Regions from separate parts of the Yersinia sp. SCPM-O-B-9106 (C-191) genome, predicted to be linked through region 1. Evidence: riboswitches for the same ligand, from Rfam matches in the RefSeq annotation. Region 1 holds a riboswitch; each other region holds the start of a gene.

Region 1 (6,538 bases):
CTGGCACTGGGCAGCATCGGCCTGGCGTTTTCTGCCGAATGATTTCAAGCTAAAAACAATCTATGGCGTCGGGCGCGATTGGCCGATTGACTATGCCGCGCTGGAAAAATGGTATTTACGCGCAGAGCAGGAACTCGGTGTTTGGGGGCCGAGTGATGAAGATCTTGGCTCCCCGCGTAGTGCGCCTTACCCGATGGCACCGCTGCCGTTATCGTGGAATGAACAGCGCATTAAAACCGTGCTCAACAGCCACACTTTTAATGGCAGTCGTTTTGATGTTGTGACTGAGCCGGTGGCGCGCAACAGTCGCCCTTATGATGGCCGTCCCACTTGCTGCGGCAACAATAACTGTATGCCAATTTGCCCGATAGGGGCGATGTATAACGCCATAACTCATGTTGAAAAAGCCGAGCTGGCGGGGGCTATTATTCGCCCACAAGCGGTGGTTTATCAGCTGGAAGTGGATGATCAGCAGCAAATTACCGCCGCTTTGTTTAAGGATGCACAAGGTAATGAGCACCGCGCTGAGGGCAAGTATTTTGTGTTGGCAGCCAATGGCATTGAAACGCCGAAACTGATGCTGATGTCCACCAATGATAAAAATCCACTCGGTGTCGGGAATAGCTCCGATATGGTCGGGCGCAATCTGATGGACCACCCCGGAACTGGCGTCACCTTTATGGCTAGTGAGCCGCTCTGGCCGGGGCGTGGCCCGCAGGAAATGACCTCTTTGATTGGGTTCCGCGATGGCGCATTCCGTGCTGAATATGCGGCGAAAAAGATTCATTTATCTAATTTGTCCCGCACAGATCAAGTCACCATTGAGTTGCTCAAGCAAGGAGAATTACAACTCGGGCCGCAGCTTGACGCCAAAATCCGCGATCGGGCGGCGCGTTTTGTGCAATTCGACAGTTTCCATGAAATCTTGCCGCATGTGGAAAATCGTATTATTCCCAGCCCGACAGAGAAAGACGCCATTGGCATTCCGAAGCCGGAATTTTACTATGCAATGGATGATTATGTGCGCAAAAGTGCAGTGCATACTCAGCAAGTCTATGCCGAAGCGGCCAGATTGATGGGCGGCACTGAAGTGCAGTTCCACAATAACTTTGCCAATAATAACCATATTACTGGCACCACCATTATGGGCAATGACCCCAAAGATTCCGTGGTGGACAGTGATTGCCGCAGCCATGACCACAAAAATTTGTTTATCGCCAGCAGCAGTGTGATGCCAACTGTCGGTTCAGTGAACTGTACTTTGACGATTGCCGCTCTCTCTCTGCGTATCGCTGAAACTTTAAAGGCCGAGGTGTAAGATGAAAAAGCTAACCCTAGGTCACTCAATGACATTCCTGTTTATAGCATTGGGATTCGCTGCAACTGGATATGCTCGTGCGGATGCTAACCTGATTGCGCGGGGTGAGTATTTGACCAAAGCCGCAGACTGTGTGGCGTGCCACACCACCAAAGATGGCAAACCCTTTGCCGGTGGATTGGCCTTTAAAACCCCGATGGGCACCTTATATTCGCCGAATATTACCCCCGATAAAGAAACCGGAATTGGTGGTTGGACGGATGAAGAGTTTTTGCGCGCACTGCATGAAGGGAAAGGCAAAAACGGCGAGAATCTCTATCCTGCTTTCCCTTATACCTCTTATACCTTGCTGACGGATGATGATGTTAAAGCCATAAAAGCTTATTTGTTCAGCTTACCGGCAGTGCATCAACCGAATCGCGAAAATGACATGCCGTTCCCATTCAATCAGCGCTGGGGGCTGTGGTTCTGGAATCTGGTGAATTTTGAGGGGCAGCGCTTCCAGCCCGATACCAGCAAAGATGCGCAATGGAACCAGGGGGCTTATTTTGTTGAGGCGCTGGGGCATTGTGGTGAATGTCATACTCCGCGCAATATCACCATGGGAATGAAAGACAGTAAAGCTTATGCCGGTGCTGATATTGATGGTTGGACGGCATTCAATATTACCTCAGATCCGCATGCTGGGATTGGGGGCTGGAGCCAGCAACAGGTCGTGCAATATCTGCGCAGCGGCCATGTTGACGGTAAAGCACAAGCGGCTGGGCCGATGGCGGAAGTGATTGAAAACAGCACCCGACATCTGACTGACAGTGATCTGAATGCAATGGCGGTGTATCTGCGCACGCTGAAGCCATTAAATCCAAATGACGAAACTAAGAGCCGTTCGGATTGGGGGCAGTCGGCGACCAGTGTTAATACCTTACGTGGCGTACCTTTCACGGCGGATACTGTTACGGGGAACAATAACACTGACGGCGCGCGCTTGTATTTGGGGAACTGTGCCAGTTGCCACAGTTTTACCGGTGAGGGCGTGAAAGATGGTTATTACCCATCATTGATGAAGAATTCGGTGGTCGGGGCATCCGCGCAAAATAACCTGATTAATGTCATTCTCCACGGCGTGTCGCGCAAAACCAATGATGGCGAGGTCTTTATGCCCGGTTTTGCCAACACATTAACTGATGAGCAGGTTGTCAGTTTGAGTAATTATCTATTGCAGCAGTTTGGGCAACCCACACTGAATATCAAAGCCGATGATGTTAAAGCATTACGCGGAGAATAATGAAGAAGAATAAGGGGGCTTTGGCTCCCTTTTATCACATGCTATTTATATCACTAAGCCATTTGCTTAGTGAATGTATTATTGACCTTCTATCATCTGCCCGTGATAATAACAATTCTGACTCGGGGTGCCTGCCACAAATAGTGGAATGGCTGAGATATTACCCGTATTACCTGATCTGGATAATGCCAGCGTAGGGAAGTATATTAATGAAGCGTATCAATGTGTTAACTATTGCCGGAACTGACCCAAGCGGCGGTGCCGGTATCCAGGCTGATCTGAAAACCTTTTCTGCATTACAGGCCTACGGCACCAGTGTTATTACCGCTTTAGTGGCGCAAAACACCGGTGGTGTACAGTCTGTTTATCCCATCGAACCCGCTTTTGTTGCTGCTCAGCTAGATTCTGTCCTCAGTGATGTGCGTATCGATAGCGCCAAAATTGGTATGCTGGCAAATGCGGAAATTGTCGATATTGTTGCTACGCAACTACGGCGTTATCCCATTCCATTTGTAGTGTTAGATACTGTGATGGTTGCCAAAAGCGGGGACCCGTTACTTGCACCAGAGGCCGTTGATGCGGTGCGCCGCTTATTGCTCCCGCAAGTTGATTTGATTACACCTAATTTACCGGAAGCCGCAACATTGCTTGATTGCCAACCCGCGCATAATGAACAAGAAATGTGTGAACAAGGGCGGGCATTGTTAGCTCTCGGCTGTCAGGGGGTATTGATGAAAGGGGGGCATTTGAGTGGCGAAGAAAGCCCAGATTGGCTGTTTACCGCGCAAAGTGAGCAGCGCTTTGTGACACGGCGGATTAATACCCGACATACCCACGGCACCGGTTGCACCTTGTCGGCTGCACTGGCGGCATTACGGCCACGGCACGCGAATTGGGCCGCTACCCTGAGTGTAGCTAAAGATTATCTGCAAGGGGCACTGGAACAAGCCGACACCCTCGAGGTGGGGCAGGGGATCGGGCCGGTGCACCATTTCCATCAATGGTGGTAATCCCCTTCGACCTTGAAACCGCAGGGGGCTGTCTGGTTGCAATTCCATTGACTTTGGAGGCTGAAGTCGATGAAATTATTACGCCAGTAAATAGCGCTGTGTCATCGTAAACATCGCGATGGCACGTTGCAAATGATGAGCATCAAAACGATTAAGCAGGTAACTTTTAGCCGCTTTGCGTGGGCGAATACACAGTAGCAACTTCGGCTCGCCAGCTTCATCTTTGATCAGGTCGAACTGATAACTGCCGATGCTTTTTTCGTCTTCCCGCCAAGAAATTTGTATTGCTGGCAACGGGTTATCTGCCGTGGGTTGTCTGACGGCGAAAAAGTATTCTCCGGCCCAGAAACCGGCATAATTGCCGTCAGCTTGCAAAGGTTTGGTTTGGAAAATGGGGGCTGCCGCGAGCTGGCTGACGGCAGCCAAAGTTATTTCTCGATGAGCTTGTTGCCACAAAGGAACATTATTTTCGATTTGCCAGCAAGCCGCGCCCAGATAATCGTTCAGTTCACGCCAATCTTCATCCAGTTGCTGGCGTAATTCCTCTTCGAGAATATTACGATATTGCTGCATCCCGCTGGGTTGCTCGCCTAATGTTTCGTAAGTGATTAACTCCATGGTGCGGGGCTTGCGGCGAAAACTCATCCACAACACCACCTTGGGGATACGAAACTCAATCGACTGAATACTCAGCCGATAGCTATCCCCTTTGTTCAACACAAAGCCATTGGCGGTGCCGCGCTTATTTTGATAATTCCGTATCACCACCACGCTATTTAGCCCCATCCAGCCGGTAACATAGTGCTCACTGTCAGAGTTGGCAACATCCAGATCGACCACCATTTGGACGATTTTATCGCTCTCAAGCTTATCTAGCGGATGGGCATCCCCAGCAGAGTAATACAGCTTCTTAGGGGCTTCGGGTAACTCAAGGGTCAACATAGCAGGGCCTTTTTCGCGGGTGGTTATCAACTCATCATCTACTGGTTTATAGCTTACCTCAAGCTGTCATACAGATTGCGGTATAACGAGAATTAGGATGAAAATTCGTGCTATGGATCAACTTTTCCTACTGTTAAGGGTCATAAATATGCAAACTACTATCACGCATGCCAATTTATTGCATTGAGGCCTGTTCAATATATTTAGGGTATAGATTAATCAGATAATAAGGATTTCGATAATGAAAGGTCATAAAACCCTCCATTGTCTTGTTGCTGCGGCGATACTCAGTGCCAGTTCCTGGGTTTTCGCGCAGCCAGCGATGAATGTTGTTTCGGCTCCATCAGACTCAGCGCCTGTTCAGGGCGCACCTGCTAAGCCCCTTCCCACCACCGCTGATCTTCTACAACAACCGGTGTATAAAAATAGCTGGCAAAAAATGGTGAAGAGTCAGAAAAATTTGCCTGCATGGGCGCGTAAAGGGGTAGGGACATCCTCGCCGTATGAAGTCATCAATTGGGAAGGCCAGCAGTATAAAGTGGGGCGAATTTGCAAACCTCATGATTGCAGTAATAATTTTATGTGGGTGGCTTTTAGCAAGGATAAAAAACAAGTTTGGCAGGCATGGGGGATGCGAGTGTCGGTAGAGGATAAGCCAGAAGCGCTCAATACTCCGAGCAAGTTCGCCACTTATCAATGGCTTGGTCGCCCGAGTGAGAGTGTTCAGACTTTGCTGAAAAAACAATTAGAGCAAGATCCTAACTGGCACTGATTCTTGATTGTTTTCAAGTTGCAGGAAAGCAGCCAACACACCTGCAACTTGAAAGATGAGGGGGATATCAGCCAACGCCTGCCTGGTGCAAATCATGCAGATTGATAGCGCCAACCAGTTTCCCATCAAGATTAACCACCGGTGCCGCACTAATATGATGCTGATGCAGAGCTTCCAGTGCTTCACCCGCACGCCATTGTTCTGGCAAGCGGTAACCCGGGCGAGTTATTGCGCCGCCGAGCGGCTGTTGCAAAGTGCCGCCTTTAACCAACCAGCGGCGTAAATCACCATCAGTGAATACCCCGACCACCCGTTGATTTGGATCACAAACCGCCACCAGCCCTAATCCGGTGCGGCTCAATTCCAGCATCGCTTCCATTACGCTATCGGATTCATTTACCACCGGTAAGCGGTCACCGGTTCTCATTAAATGATGAACTCGGTTGAGCAACCGCGCCCCCAAACTGCCACCGGGGTGTGAGCGCGCAAAGTCTTCTGCATTGAAACCACGATGGCGCATTAATGCCATTGCCAGCGCGTCACCCATCATCAGAGTATTGACGGCGCTGGATGTTGGCGCTAGACCCATCGGGCAAGCTTCATGCTCAACACTGATATCCAGCACGCAAGCCGCCGCCAGCGCTAATGGCGACTCTAAACCGCCGGTAATTGCAATCACTGGAATATGGCTGTCGGCTAGCAAGGGTAGGATCATATCCAGTTCTTTAGCACGGCCCGAATAAGAGATAAAAATCAGCACATCTTGCGGGCCAATCATACCTAAATCACCGTGCAATGCCTCGGCTGGATGCACGAAAAAGGCCGGGGTGCCGGTGCTGGCCAGTGAAGCGGCAATTTTTTTACCAATATGACCGGATTTGCCAATGCCAGAAACAACCGCTTTGCCGGTACAGCTCAACAATAGCTCGCAAGCTTGGACAAAATTATCATCTAAACGTGATAACAAGCGCTGGGCTTCTGTTAGCTCAATTTCCAGTGTTTCACGGGCATAGGTAAGTAATGGATTAGTCATCTTTATCAACCAGAATGATGTTAATGCCCATTTTCTGCAGTTCCTGCAAATATTCGTCGCTAATACCTTTATCGGTAATCAGAGTATCGACGGCACTCAGTGCACAAACAACATTGGGACTTTTACGGCCAAATTTGGAAGAGTCGACCAGCAGAATAATACGGCTGGCGGCGTGACA
Region 2 (6,538 bases), 1.6 Mb from region 1:
TTATTCATTATCTGCGCGGCAGTGTACCCGAAATTAAATCATATCCCTATGCTTGCCAAGCAAATCAGGATTTTTCCGCACCCACCGTTGAAATTGCGGGCGGTTTGAGGCGATAGCATCAGCCCAGCGGGTCGGTTCGGGTAAACGGTAACCCGCCATGCAAAGTTGCACCCATTCCAACGCACGGCCCACACTCACCCGATGACCGGGCGAAATAAACAAAGGATTACAACGCGCTTTGCTGCGCCATACCCAACCAAGCTGTTCATCGGCATCCACCAATGGCTGTAATGCGCCATTATCGTAACCCAATGGCTCAAAGTGCCCGCACAGGCGGCTTTTGGCAACACCAATGGTCGGGACATCCACAAGCAGGCCAAAATGACTGGCAACCCCTAAACGGCGGGGATGCGCGATACCCTGCCCATCAACAAAAACCAACTGAGGCCGTTGCTGTAACTGTTCCCAAGCAGCTAATAATGCAGGATATTCACGAAAGGAAAGTAAACCGGGGATATACGGCAGTGAAGTTGCTACGCGGGCAACCTGATATTCCACCAGCTCCAACGAGGGATAACGTAAAATCGCGATAGCAGCGCGGGTTATCTCCCCTTGCTGCTCAAAACCCACGTCTGCCCCGGCAATAAAGCGCACGGAATCACTAGCAATATCATCTTGAAGACTAATTTCAGATGCCCGCTGTTGCTGTTCTGCCCGCAGCGCTTTGGTGTCTATCATCCGCCAACTTATCCTATAAACCGATTATTTTGGGTGATATTGCCGAGATAAAGAATGCACCGCTTCAACAAAAGCGCCCGCATGTTCTGGCGGGACATCCTGATGGATACCGTGGCCTAGGTTAAAGACATGCCCATCACCCTGCCCAAAACTGGCCAGAATCGTGCTGACTTCTTCCTCAATACGCGCCGGGGGGGCATAAAGAACGGAAGGGTCCATATTACCTTGCAGAGCAACTTTATCACCCACTCGGCGGCGCGCGTCGGCGATATCTGTGGTCCAATCCAGCCCCAATGCATCACAGCCGGTCGCGGCCATCGCTTCTAACCATTGCCCACCGCCTTTGGTGAACAAAGTGACCGGAACCCGCCGTCCGTCGTTTTCGCGGATCAGGCCATCAACAATTTTATGCATATAATTCAAGGAGAATTCAGCATAATCGCGCCCGGTTAGCACCCCGCCCCAGGTATCAAAGATCATCACGGATTGCGCGCCAGCTTTGATTTGAGCATTGAGATACAAAATGACACTGTCAGCCAGTTTATCCAGCAACAGATGCAGAGTCTGCGGCTCGGCATACATCATTTTCTTCAGTTTAGTGAAAGCCTTACTGCTGCCGCCCTCGACCATATAGGTCGCCAGAGTCCATGGGCTACCGGAGAAACCAATTAATGGCACCGCACCGGCCAACTCACGGCGAATGGTTCTCACCGCGTTCATAACGTAACCCAATTCCTGCTCAGGGTCAGGAATGGGCAGTTTTTCAACATCAGCTCGGCAGGTAATAGGAGATTGAAAACGCGGGCCTTCGCCGGTTTCAAAATAAAGCCCTAGCCCCATGGCATCAGGAATGGTCAGAATGTCTGAAAACAAAATCGCCGCATCCAGCGGATAACGACGCAAGGGTTGCATCGTCACTTCACAGGCCAACTCAGCATTTTTGCACAGCGACATAAAATCCCCGGCAATAGCACGGGTGGCTTTATACTCTGGCAAATAGCGGCCTGCCTGGCGCATCATCCACACCGGAGTCACATCTACCGGCTGGCGTAGCAAAGCACGCAGATAACGATCATTTTTCAATTCACTCATGATAAAGCTCCCTTGATTATCTGCGCGCATTGTAGCATGTCAGATAATACTTTCCTGTTGCGGCTAAAGGCGGTTTTTTAGCTACTCGCCCGCATCGAATTGCTCTTCGCGACATAATACGACGGTATCTTCAATCAGCCGGCGCGCCACGGTGCCTGGTGGCGGCAGTAATGGCAATTGGTCATAGCGATACCAACCGGCATTCAGCAGCTCTTTAGGATCGTGTTGCAGCTCACCGCTGTCATACTCCGCCATAAAGGCCATCATCAGTGAATGCGGGAATGGCCACGGCTGTGACGTCACATAGCGCAGGTTTTTAATGTGGATATTACTTTCTTCCAGCACTTCGCGGGAAACCGCCTGTTCCAGTGTCTCCCCCACTTCGACAAACCCGGCCAACACCGTGTTAATACCGCCACGATGGCGAACATGCTGCGCCAATAAAATTTCATCACCACGGCGAATGGCAACAATCACGCAAGGGGCGATTTGTGGATAATAACGTTCACGACAATGATTGCACAGGCAAGCCCACTCGGTGCGGCTGGCATGCATTTGATGCCCACAATAGCCACAATAGCGGTGAGATCGATAAAACTCGGCCAATTGTACGCCGCGCCCCGCCAGTTGAAACAAACCGCGATCGACATCCAGTAATTGCCGCACTGACCCCATCTCGGTGGACATCTGTTGGCGGATCAGCCAAACCGCCTGCCCTTGCCATTCACCAATCTGCCGTGCGGTCGCGCCCTGTAATGACCAATTGGCCGCATTACCCTGTGGTAACTCCCCGTTTGGTAACCATAATTTGTTTTCATGGCTGACAATCCACCAGCCACTTTCTTTACCTGTAAGTTGTAGTTCCATATCGTTGTTGCACAACCTCGACTTCACTGGCAATCTAGAATCCGGCTTGTTACTTTTTTGTAACCCACTTTTACTTTTTCTTACTCACGGGGTCGATCATGCTCAACCGACTGGAAAGCCTGACTCAACGCGTTGGCGGCAGTAATGAATTAATTGATCAATGGCTTCATGCACGTAAAGAACTTTTAGTCTCGTATTGCACAGTGATCGGTATTAAGCCGCAAAAAGAAAAGCATACCCCGCTTAATGAAAAAGCGCTGGAGAACTTTTGTCATAATCTGGTGGATTATCTCTCCTCCGGACATTTCAATATCTACGACAGAATTATCAAACAGGTGGAAGGCGCATCCAGCCCGAAAATGGCTCTGACCACCAAAGTTTATCCTGCTTTGAAAAATAACACTCAAACTATCATGGCATTCCATGATCGCTATACAAACATTGAGATCGATGACGATAGCTGCACTGAGTTTCAACAAGCTTTATCCGATATCGGCGAAACCCTTGATGCCCGTTTTCGGCTGGAAGATCAATTAATTCAGTGGGCGGCTGAATCCTGGCAAGCTGCTCAGCCAGTGGATCAAACAGGGCAGGTAAAATAGCCCACAGATCTGTGCGAGCTTGTAGTTCTCATTCAACCTCAATACCCAAAGTAATTGAGATTGCAGGTAGGCAGCAAGTGAATGAATTCCGATGAGCTTACACAGGTAAGTGATTCGGGTGAATGAACGTAGCTAACACCGCTGCAATTTCAAGTAAGAAGGGTATATACTGAGGATTCTTGTCGGAGTGCCTAGCACCTGTTTTCTTAGGAAAACAAACGCAGGCTGAGACCGTTAATTCGGGATCCGCGGAACCTGATCGGGTTAATACCCGCGAAGGGAACAAGAGTAATTTATCGCTACAGGCCCGGAATTCACCTGACAGGTGGCTGCCGGTCACTGGCTAACATCGTTACTCCCGCCAAGCTCCAGACAAGCAATTTTCCCCTTAACCACATTGGCCTTTAAACCCATTGGTAGGAATTTGCTATGTCTAATAATACAATTGCTAAAGATTTATCACGCCCACGTCAGTCTATTCCACGTAAACAACAACGTGAACAAGCCCAAGAATTTATTGATACCCTGCAAGGGGTTACCTTCCCTAACTCCCAACGTATTTATCTGCAAGGCTCACGGCCCGATATTCAAGTGCCGATGCGCGAGATCCAACTCAGCCCGACATTGATCGGCGGCGGTAAGGACTCTCCCCACTATGAAGAAAATGAAGCCATTCCGGTGTATGACACCTCCGGCCCTTATGGTGATCCGCGCGCTAAGCTGGATGTGCATGCCGGTTTACCCAAACTGCGCGAGAGCTGGATAGCCGATCGTCAGGATACCGCCGCGCTCTCCTCGGTCAGTTCTGGCTTCACCCAACAGCGCTTGGCTGATGAGGGCTTAGACCATTTGCGTTTTGAGCATCTGCCCCGCCCCAAAAAAGCCCTTGCGGGCCAATGTGTCACTCAGTTGCATTACGCCCGGGCAGGTAAAATCACCCCAGAAATGGAGTTTATCGCCCTGCGGGAGAATATGGGCCGTGAACGTATTCGCAGTGAAGTATTACGCCAACAGCATGCGGGGCAAGCATTTGGTGCGCATCTGCCAGAGAATATCACCGCAGAATTTGTCCGACAGGAAGTGGCCGCTGGTCGAGCTATCATCCCCGCGAATATTAACCACCCAGAATCTGAACCGATGATTATTGGCCGCAACTTTTTGGTGAAAGTGAACGCCAACATCGGCAACTCTGCCGTGACCTCTTCCATTGAGGAAGAAGTGGAAAAACTGGTGTGGTCAACGCGCTGGGGCGCGGATACCGTGATGGACTTATCCACTGGCCGCTATATTCATGAAACTCGTGAATGGATACTGCGCAATAGCCCAGTCCCCATTGGCACCGTCCCTATCTATCAGGCGCTGGAAAAAGTCAATGGCGTGGCGGAAAACCTAACCTGGGAAATGTTCCGCGACACCCTGCTAGAGCAGGCCGAGCAAGGGGTTGATTACTTTACGATTCATGCCGGTGTGCTGTTGCGCTATGTGCCGATGACCGCTAAACGGCTGACCGGTATCGTCTCCCGTGGCGGGTCGATTATGGCGAAATGGTGCCTTTCCCATCATCAGGAAAATTTCCTGTATCAGCATTTCCGCGAAATCTGCCAGATCTGCGCGGCTTATGATGTTTCATTATCATTGGGTGATGGTCTGCGCCCTGGTTCCATTCAGGATGCCAATGATGAAGCCCAATTCGCTGAGCTGCATACCTTGGGCGAATTGACCAAAATCGCCTGGGAATATGATGTGCAGGTGATGATTGAAGGCCCTGGGCATGTGCCAATGCAGATGATTCGCCGCAATATGACTGAAGAGCTGGAGCATTGCCACGAAGCGCCATTTTATACCTTAGGCCCCTTGACCACCGACATTGCCCCCGGTTATGACCATTTTACCTCCGGCATCGGCGCGGCCATGATTGGTTGGTTCGGCTGCGCTATGCTGTGCTATGTCACCCCCAAAGAGCACCTTGGTTTACCCAATAAAGAAGATGTAAAACAGGGGCTTATCACTTATAAAATTGCAGCCCATGCGGCTGATTTAGCGAAAGGTCACCCCGGCGCGCAAATCCGCGATAACGCCATGTCAAAAGCGCGTTTTGAATTCCGTTGGGAGGATCAATTTAATTTGGCTCTCGACCCTGAAACCGCGCGTGCTTATCACGATGAAACTCTGCCACAAGAATCCGGCAAAGTGGCGCATTTCTGCTCCATGTGTGGGCCGAAATTCTGTTCGATGAAAATTTCGCAGGAAGTGCGCGATTACGCCGCTAAGCAAGAAACAGCCGCCAGGCAAGAGTTGGCGGTGGTGCAAGAAACGGCGGCTCAACCTATCGAAGTTTTGCAATCCGGTATGGAGCAGATGTCCGCTGAGTTCCGCGCCCGTGGTAGCGAGCTGTATCACGCCCCCGCCAGTCTGCAAGCGGAGGCGAATAATGAGCCAGTCTGATAATGCTTTATTTTCTGCCAAGAGAGGCTTCCCCGCGACCAAGCAGCACCTTGGTCTGTATCCGGTGGTCGATTCCGTGCTGTGGATAGAGCGCCTGCTTGCGGCAGGTGTAACCACCATCCAGTTGCGAATCAAGGATTTAGAGGATGCGCAGGTAGAACAAGATATTGCTGCTGCCATTGAATTAGGTAAACGCTATCAGGCACGCTTATTTATCAATGATTACTGGCGGCTGGCGATTAAACATGGCGCTTACGGGGTGCATCTGGGGCAGGAAGATCTGGAAGCCACTGATTTGGCTGCAATTCAGCAAGCCGGATTGCGGCTCGGGGTCTCCACTCACGATGAACACGAACTGGCGATAGCCAAAGCCATCCGCCCCTCTTACATTGCATTGGGGCATATTTTTCCGACCCAAACCAAGCAGATGCCATCATCCCCACAAGGGCTGGCGGTGCTTAAGCAGATGGTCGACAACACCCCGGATTACCCGACGGTCGCCATCGGCGGCATCAGTATTGAGCGCGTCCCCGCCGTATTGGCAACTGGCGTCGGCAGTGTGGCGGTGGTCAGCGCAATTACTCAGGCCGATAACTGGCAGCAGGCCACCGCGCAATTACTGCATCTGATCGAGGGCAAGGAGCTGGCTGATGATAAACATGCATGAATTGAGTGACAGTGAATTCTTGCGCTACAGCCGCCAGTTATTGCTGGAAGATATTGGCCCTGAGGGCCAATTGAAACTGAAAACTGCCAGTGTATTGATTGTCGGCCTCGGGGGACTTGGCTCCCCA
Region 3 (6,538 bases), 430 kb from region 1:
AGTCAGAGTGACACACAATAATCCGGCCCCAATGGCGATAGTCAGTGAGGTAAAGAAAGCTTGCCACAGCGCCGGTTGTTGTAGCACGGTCAATATCGTTTTATTGCTGCCATCAATTACAACAGCCAGCAATGGTGGCACCATCAATAATAACGCCGCCCCGATTAACAATGTATCGCTAATGCGCGACCAGGTACTATCCTGCTGACTGCGCCACTCCTGAGCATGGGTATTTCCCACCGCCAACACTGAACTTAGCCGTTGGCTCAGCACCACCAATCCCAGACAGCAACCCAGTTGAATCAGTGCCAATAATGCGGCGCGCCCTAAATCATAGTCATAACTAAGTGCCTGATAAATAGCCAGTTCGATGGTGGTAGCTTGCGGCCCGCCGCCCAGAGAGAGCACGGTGGCAAAGCTGGCAAAACACAGCATGAAAATCAGCGCGGCAGTCGGCAGAATTTGGCGGCGCAGATAGGGCCACTCGATCCAGCGAAAATGCTGCCAGCCGTTCATGCCCAATTGGGCGGCTAACTGGCGCTGCTCAACGGCAATGCTTTCCAATGACTGCAATAACAAGCGGGTTGCCAGCGGCATATTAAAGAAAATATGCGCCAGCAAAATCCCTTGTAAACCATAGGGCGAGAAGCGGTAATCCACTCCTAGCCAGCCCAATAGTGCCGCCAGCCAACCTTGGCGGCCATAAACCGTCAGGATGCCGAAAATGGCGACCAGCACCGGCAGCACCAATGTCATGGCACATAAGCGCAGCATCAATTGGCGGCCGGGGAAGCGGCGGCGATATAAGGCGCGCGCCAAAAAAATCGCCGGAATAACGGACAGCAGCGCAGAGAGAAACGCCTGCCAGAAAGTGAAGCGAATCACATGCCACAGATAACTGTCATGCCAGATGCTTTGCCAGTCTGCCGCTGGCGCGTGACGCCAGATAGCGGTGAACGCCAGTAAGGCGACACCGGTTATCAGCAAGGCGGCCAGTAGCCCCGGCCATAGCCACGCGGGGATTAGTGGCTGACGGCGGATTGCCATGCTTGAATCCATTTACCGCGATTATCAGCCACGTCTTTTGCATCAAACTGCAAAGCTTTTTGCGGCACGGTGAGTGTTTCAAATCCAGCCGGTAAGTCCATTTTGATTACCGGATACATCCAGTTGCCGGTCGGGATATGATTCTGGAATGCAGGAGTGACCATAAATTGCATAAAGCGCTGCGCCAGTTCCGGTTGTTTGCTGGACGCGACCACACCAGCCACTTCCACTTGCAGATAGTGGCCTTCACTGAAATCAGCCGCCGCATAGTTGTCTTTCTTCTCTGCAATCAGATGATAAGCCGGAGAAGTGGTGTAGCTCAGCACGAAATCCCCTTCACCTTTCAGGAACAAGCCGTAAGCTTCACTCCAGCCTTTGGTCACGGTGACGGTTTTTTTCGCTAATTTCTGCCAGGCTTGCGGGGCTTGGTCGCCATAGACTTTTTGCATCCACAACATTAAACCGAGGCCCGGGGTACTGGTGCGCGGGTCTTGATAAATCACTTTCCACGGTTCTTTGCTGTCGACTAATTCTTGCAGGCTTTTCGGCGGATTTTTCAATTTATTTTTGTCATACACAAAAGCAAAATAGCCATAATCGTAGGGGACGAAAATTTTATTTTGCCATTTTTCTGGCAAAGTCAGATGGCTGGTATCTACCTGACTTGGCACGAATAATCCGGTTTGCTCTGCCGCTTGCAGCAGATTGTTATCTAAGCCCAACACCACATCGGCTTGGCTATTTTTACCCTCCATCCGCAGGCGGTTCAGCAGGGAAACACCATCTTCCAGCGCCACAAATTTAAGCTGACAATCACACTCGGCTTCAAAGGCTTTTTTAATCGACGGCCCCGGGCCCCAATCAGCCGCGAAAGAATCATAGGTATAAACAGTCAAGGTGGGTTTATCAGCAGCGACGGCAGCGGCAGACAGAAAAAACAAGCAGGAAATCATGCGTTTAAACACTTTGCACTCCTTAAAGATAAAGGTGGCAAAGGTATCTGAGGCGGTAAATAACATGAATATCAAGAAGATACAGCGTTATTTTTCTCAAATCCCTCCGCCGGTGTTAACCGGATCAGGTTCGACGGGTTTGCTCTCAGCTAACTTGCGATTTTCTGCAAGTTAGCACCCCGTTGAGACGGCGCTATTGTAGAGTTTAATTGCAGTGGGCGAAAGCGGGTTTAATCCTCTGGTGGCGTAAACCAGGCCGATTTGAAGTCAAACCAGCCGAGTGTGTTCATGCGCACCCCGCGCATACTGTGCTGCCCATATAATTCTAGCCAGTGATGGAACAGTGGGTGAAATTGATTCTGGCTGACCAAACGCTGGCTCCATTCCGCCATTGGCAGAGTATTATTTCGCCATAATTCAACATCTTGGTGCAGTTTTTCATCCAGGCAATATTGCAGCAGCGGCAGCTCATACAAGGTGGCAAACAGGGAAAATTCCAGCGGCAGATAAAAATTGGCGCTGCCGAGCCAGATGTCGCTCTGTGCATCCCCTTGATACCAACTGGCATAATCCACCACATTTATGATCAATTTGACCCCGTGTGCGGCCAATAATGTGGCCAATGTTTGGCTGATAGCATCAAACTCTGAATGGTGACTATAAAAAGTCAGTGTCAGTTCGGTCAAACCTTCCGGTTTCGCTTCCAGTACCCTGAGCCGGTTATGGTGCCAGCGCGGTAACATGCCGTAAGCCGGTGACCAGTAGCGTTGGTAAAAAGGATCGGCATGGCTGAGTAGGGCGACGGGGGTGATGAGTTCACAGAGCCAACGGCGGATATCAGGATTGCAGGTTTGGGGAGATCGCTGGTCGAATAACAGAAAATAACAGCCTTCTTCCAGCCGGCTTTCCAGCTCATTTTTACTGGTATCATCAGCTTGCAATTGCACACCGGAATAAACCAATTCTTCGGACAGCTCCGGTAATACCCAAATATTGACCTCATCAATAAGTGCGCGAAAACCAAAATAATTATCAAATGCCTGAATTTTCAATTGGCTATGATGATTTCGAATCACGGAATAAGGGCCAGTCCCAATAGGATGTCGGCGGAAATCCGGCTGATTTTCCCACTCTTGCGGCAAGATCATGGCGTGTACACTGCCCAACAACCACGGCAGCCAGCTGTCCGGGGTACTGAGATGCACATCAATCACATACGGGGTGGGTGAGCGCACCGCGGTGATATGTGAAAACAGCGGTTGGGAGATTAACCGAGTCAGGCTGGTCATCACATCATTCATTTCCAGCTCACGGCCATGGTGAAAATGAATCGCCGGGCGCAAATAAAAGCGCCAATGCAATGGGCTAATGGCTTGCCAGTGATGAGACAAATCCGGCTCCAGTTCCCCATTTTCCTCATTTATCCGCGTCAGACCATTAAAAATCTGCCGCACCATATGGGTTTCTGAGCGGCGCAGCGCGGTGCCGGGTAATAGATTTTGTAAGGGGCGGTAATAGAGCACCCGCAGAATATGTTTACCTTGCCGGAAGCTGCGCCCTAACTGAGAGAGCAGCATTTGGCGCACTGCTTTTTTATCCCCGACCAACTGCACCAGTTGATCAATACTTTCTTGTTCCAGTAACTCTTCGGCCCGCTGTTGCTGTAAGGCCAGGCCGGAGCAGAGGAAAGTCAGTTGTGAGCGCTTACCTCGGCCAGCTTCCGCCTGCCAGCTCAGCCACCCCTCTTGCTGCATACTGCCCAATAAGGAACGCACATGGCGGCGCGAGCAACAGAGCACGTCAGCCAGCTCCTGCAAGGTGGTTTCTGTGGGCAAACCGCTAAAACGTTGCCAAAGGCGAATGAACTGCTGTTGCAAGCGGGAGGTAGACATAAAAGGGGAACTCCTCGGCAAACTTCATCAATTTTTCTTTCCCTATATTACGCGGATACTGCTTGTTAATGAAAGCGGGTTAGTCAGCGAATGGGAGGAATAAGATGATTTTTAATTTACAACGTTATTCCACTCATGACGGCCCCGGCATTCGTAGCGTGGTGTTCCTCAAAGGCTGTTCGTTGAGTTGTCGCTGGTGCCAAAACCCCGAAAGCCGCTCACGTGAGCCGGAGCTGTTATTTGACCCGCGTCTGTGTTTATCCGGCTGCGATTTGTGTCATCAGACTTGCCCGCAAGCAATCCAACATATTGATAATAAAATTGTTATTCATCGCCAGCTATTGGCTGAAGACGACTTTCAAGCACTGAAAACGCGCTGCCCCAGTGGTGCGTTGACGGTGTGCGGTGACCCCATTGATATTGACGGCACTATGGCGATATTGCTGCGCGATTTGCCATTTTATCGGCGCAGTGGTGGCGGGGTGACATTATCTGGCGGCGAACCTTTTATGCAGCCGGAAGTGGCCGCTGAATTATTGCAGCGCTGCCATCAACTGGGCATCCATACCGCGGTTGAATCTTGTTTGCACACCCCGTGGCGCTATATCGCCCCCTCTTTGCCGTGGCTGGATTTGATGCTGGCAGACTTGAAACACACCGATGAGCGCCGTTTTCAACAGTGGACTGGCGGCTCTGCCAAACGGGTGATGGATAACTTCCGCAAATTAGCGGCCGCGGGCACCGATATTACGGTGCGGGTGCCTTTAATCCCGGATTTCAATGCTGACCGCCGCTCGGTACAAGGAATTGTCGATTTTGCTGCGGATGAGATTGGCGTGAAAGAAATTCATTTTTTGCCTTATCACACTCTGGGCATCAATAAATATTCGCTGCTGGGTGAAAAGTATCTGGCGGCAAGTACACCTTTGGACTCTCCTTCCCTGCTGGCCTTCGCGGAAAGTTATGCCCGTGAAAAGGGCCTGACGGCAATCTTAAGAGGATGACGCAATGACGACTCTCGATTTGGTAACCTTAAGCGAACGGACAAAACAGCATAAAAACGCGCTGATTCATATTGTAAAACCGCCGGTTTGTACTGAGCGGGCGTTGCATTATACCGAGGCTTATCAACAACATCAGGATAAACCGCTGCCGGTTCGGCGGGCGCTGGCACTGGCCCATCACTTACAGCAACGCACTGTTTGGATTAAAAATGATGAGCTAATTATTGGTAATCAGGCCAGCCAATTACGCGCCGCGCCGATTTTTCCTGAATACACCGTGGGCTGGATTGAGAGTGAAATTGACGCGTTAGCCGACCGCCCCGGTGCCGGTTTCTCAGTCAGTGAAGCCGACAAAACGGTATTACACCAGCTGTGCCCATGGTGGCGCGGGCAAACAGTGCAAGACCGCTGCTACGGCATGTTTACTGATGAGCAAAAAGCGCTGTTGGCGACCGGCATTATAAAAGCCGAGGGCAATATGACCTCCGGCGATGCGCATTTGGCGGTTAACTTCCCGTTATTGCTAGAAAAAGGGCTGGATGGTCTGCGCAGTAAAGTGGCCAGCCGTCGCTCTCGGCTGCAACTGACTGACTGGAGTGACCTGCACAAAGAACAATTCCTGAAAGCGATTGATATCTCGCTGGCTGCTCTGAGCGCACATATTGAGCGCTACGCCGCAGTAGCCCGGCAAATGGCGGAAGAAGAAACGCGTGAATGGCGGCGCACTGAACTACAAGAAATCGCCGAAAACTGTGAGCTGATTGCTCATCAGCCGCCGCAAACTTTCTGGCAAGCGCTGCAATTGTGCTATTTCATTCAACTAATTTTGCAAATTGAATCCAATGGTCATTCCGTCTCGTTTGGCCGTTTGGACCAATATCTGTATCCATGGTATCGCCGCGATGTTGAGTTGGAAAATACCCTCAGCCGCGAGCATGCCATTGAGATGCTGCATAGCTGCTGGCTGAAATTGCTGGAAGTGAACAAAATCCGCTCCGGTTCGCACTCCAAGGCCTCGGCGGGTAGCCCGCTTTATCAAAACGTCACTATCGGCGGGCAAAAATTGGTGCAGGGCAAAGCCATTGATGCGGTGAATCCGCTCTCTTATGCGGTGCTGGAATCCTGTGGGCGCTTACGTTCAACCCAGCCGAATCTCAGTGTTCGCTATCATGCCGGTATCAGTGATGATTTCCTCGATGCTTGCGTGCAAGTCATTCGCTGTGGTTTTGGTATGCCCGCATTTAATAATGACGAAATTGTTATTCCCGAATTTATCAAACTGGGTGTCGAGCCGCAGGATGCCTATGATTACGCGGCGATTGGCTGCATTGAAACCGCCGTCGGCGGCAAGTGGGGCTACCGCTGCACCGGCATGAGTTTCATTAACTTCGCCAGAGTGATGTTGGCTGCGTTGGAGCAAGGTCGCGATGCCACTTCCGGCCAGGTATTCTTGCCACAAGAGCAAGGATTGTCGAAAGGTAACTTTAGCGATTTCTCTCAAGTCATGGCGCAATGGGATGCGCAGATTCGCTATTACACCCGCAAATCCATTGAAATAGAGTGTGTGGTGGACACTATATTGGAAGAAAACGCCCACGATATCGTCTGTTCAGCGCTGGTGGATGATTGCATTGAGCGCGGC

The links. Region 1 has a riboswitch for thiamine pyrophosphate ahead of thiD (bifunctional hydroxymethylpyrimidine kinase/phosphomethylpyrimidine kinase). Riboswitches for the same ligand answer to the same signal wherever they lie in the genome.
Positions count from the first base shown of each region.
Region 2: another riboswitch for thiamine pyrophosphate. It lies ahead of thiC (phosphomethylpyrimidine synthase ThiC); the one in region 1 lies ahead of thiD (bifunctional hydroxymethylpyrimidine kinase/phosphomethylpyrimidine kinase).
Region 3: another riboswitch for thiamine pyrophosphate. It lies ahead of thiB (thiamine ABC transporter substrate binding subunit); the one in region 1 lies ahead of thiD (bifunctional hydroxymethylpyrimidine kinase/phosphomethylpyrimidine kinase).

Region 1 covers NZ_CP110791.1:1,186,007-1,192,544, forward strand. The annotation lists gene OP863_RS05395 (GMC family oxidoreductase) at 1-1,318, shown strand, start outside; gene OP863_RS05400 (cytochrome c) at 1,320-2,603, shown strand; TPP riboswitch at 2,717-2,820, shown strand; gene thiD (bifunctional hydroxymethylpyrimidine kinase/phosphomethylpyrimidine kinase) at 2,813-3,613, shown strand; gene OP863_RS05410 (hypothetical protein) at 3,692-4,555, opposite strand; gene OP863_RS05415 (inhibitor of vertebrate lysozyme family protein) at 4,797-5,327, shown strand; gene gutQ (arabinose-5-phosphate isomerase GutQ) at 5,395-6,360, opposite strand; gene srlR (glucitol operon DNA-binding transcriptional repressor SrlR) at 6,353-6,538, opposite strand, start outside.
Region 2 covers NZ_CP110791.1:4,038,378-4,044,915, forward strand. The annotation lists gene nfi (deoxyribonuclease V) at 34-738, opposite strand; gene hemE (uroporphyrinogen decarboxylase) at 763-1,830, opposite strand; gene nudC (NAD(+) diphosphatase) at 1,912-2,697, opposite strand; gene OP863_RS18225 (Rsd/AlgQ family anti-sigma factor) at 2,796-3,299, shown strand; TPP riboswitch at 3,473-3,598, shown strand; gene thiC (phosphomethylpyrimidine synthase ThiC) at 3,729-5,744, shown strand; gene thiE (thiamine phosphate synthase) at 5,731-6,411, shown strand; gene OP863_RS18240 (HesA/MoeB/ThiF family protein) at 6,395-6,538, shown strand, end outside.
Region 3 covers NZ_CP110791.1:758,807-765,344, forward strand. The annotation lists gene thiP (thiamine/thiamine pyrophosphate ABC transporter permease ThiP) at 1-1,047, opposite strand, end outside; gene thiB (thiamine ABC transporter substrate binding subunit) at 1,023-2,012, opposite strand; TPP riboswitch at 2,084-2,192, opposite strand; gene sgrR (HTH-type transcriptional regulator SgrR) at 2,231-3,892, opposite strand; gene OP863_RS03400 (glycyl-radical enzyme activating protein) at 3,997-4,896, shown strand; gene OP863_RS03405 (formate C-acetyltransferase/glycerol dehydratase family glycyl radical enzyme) at 4,901-6,538, shown strand, end outside.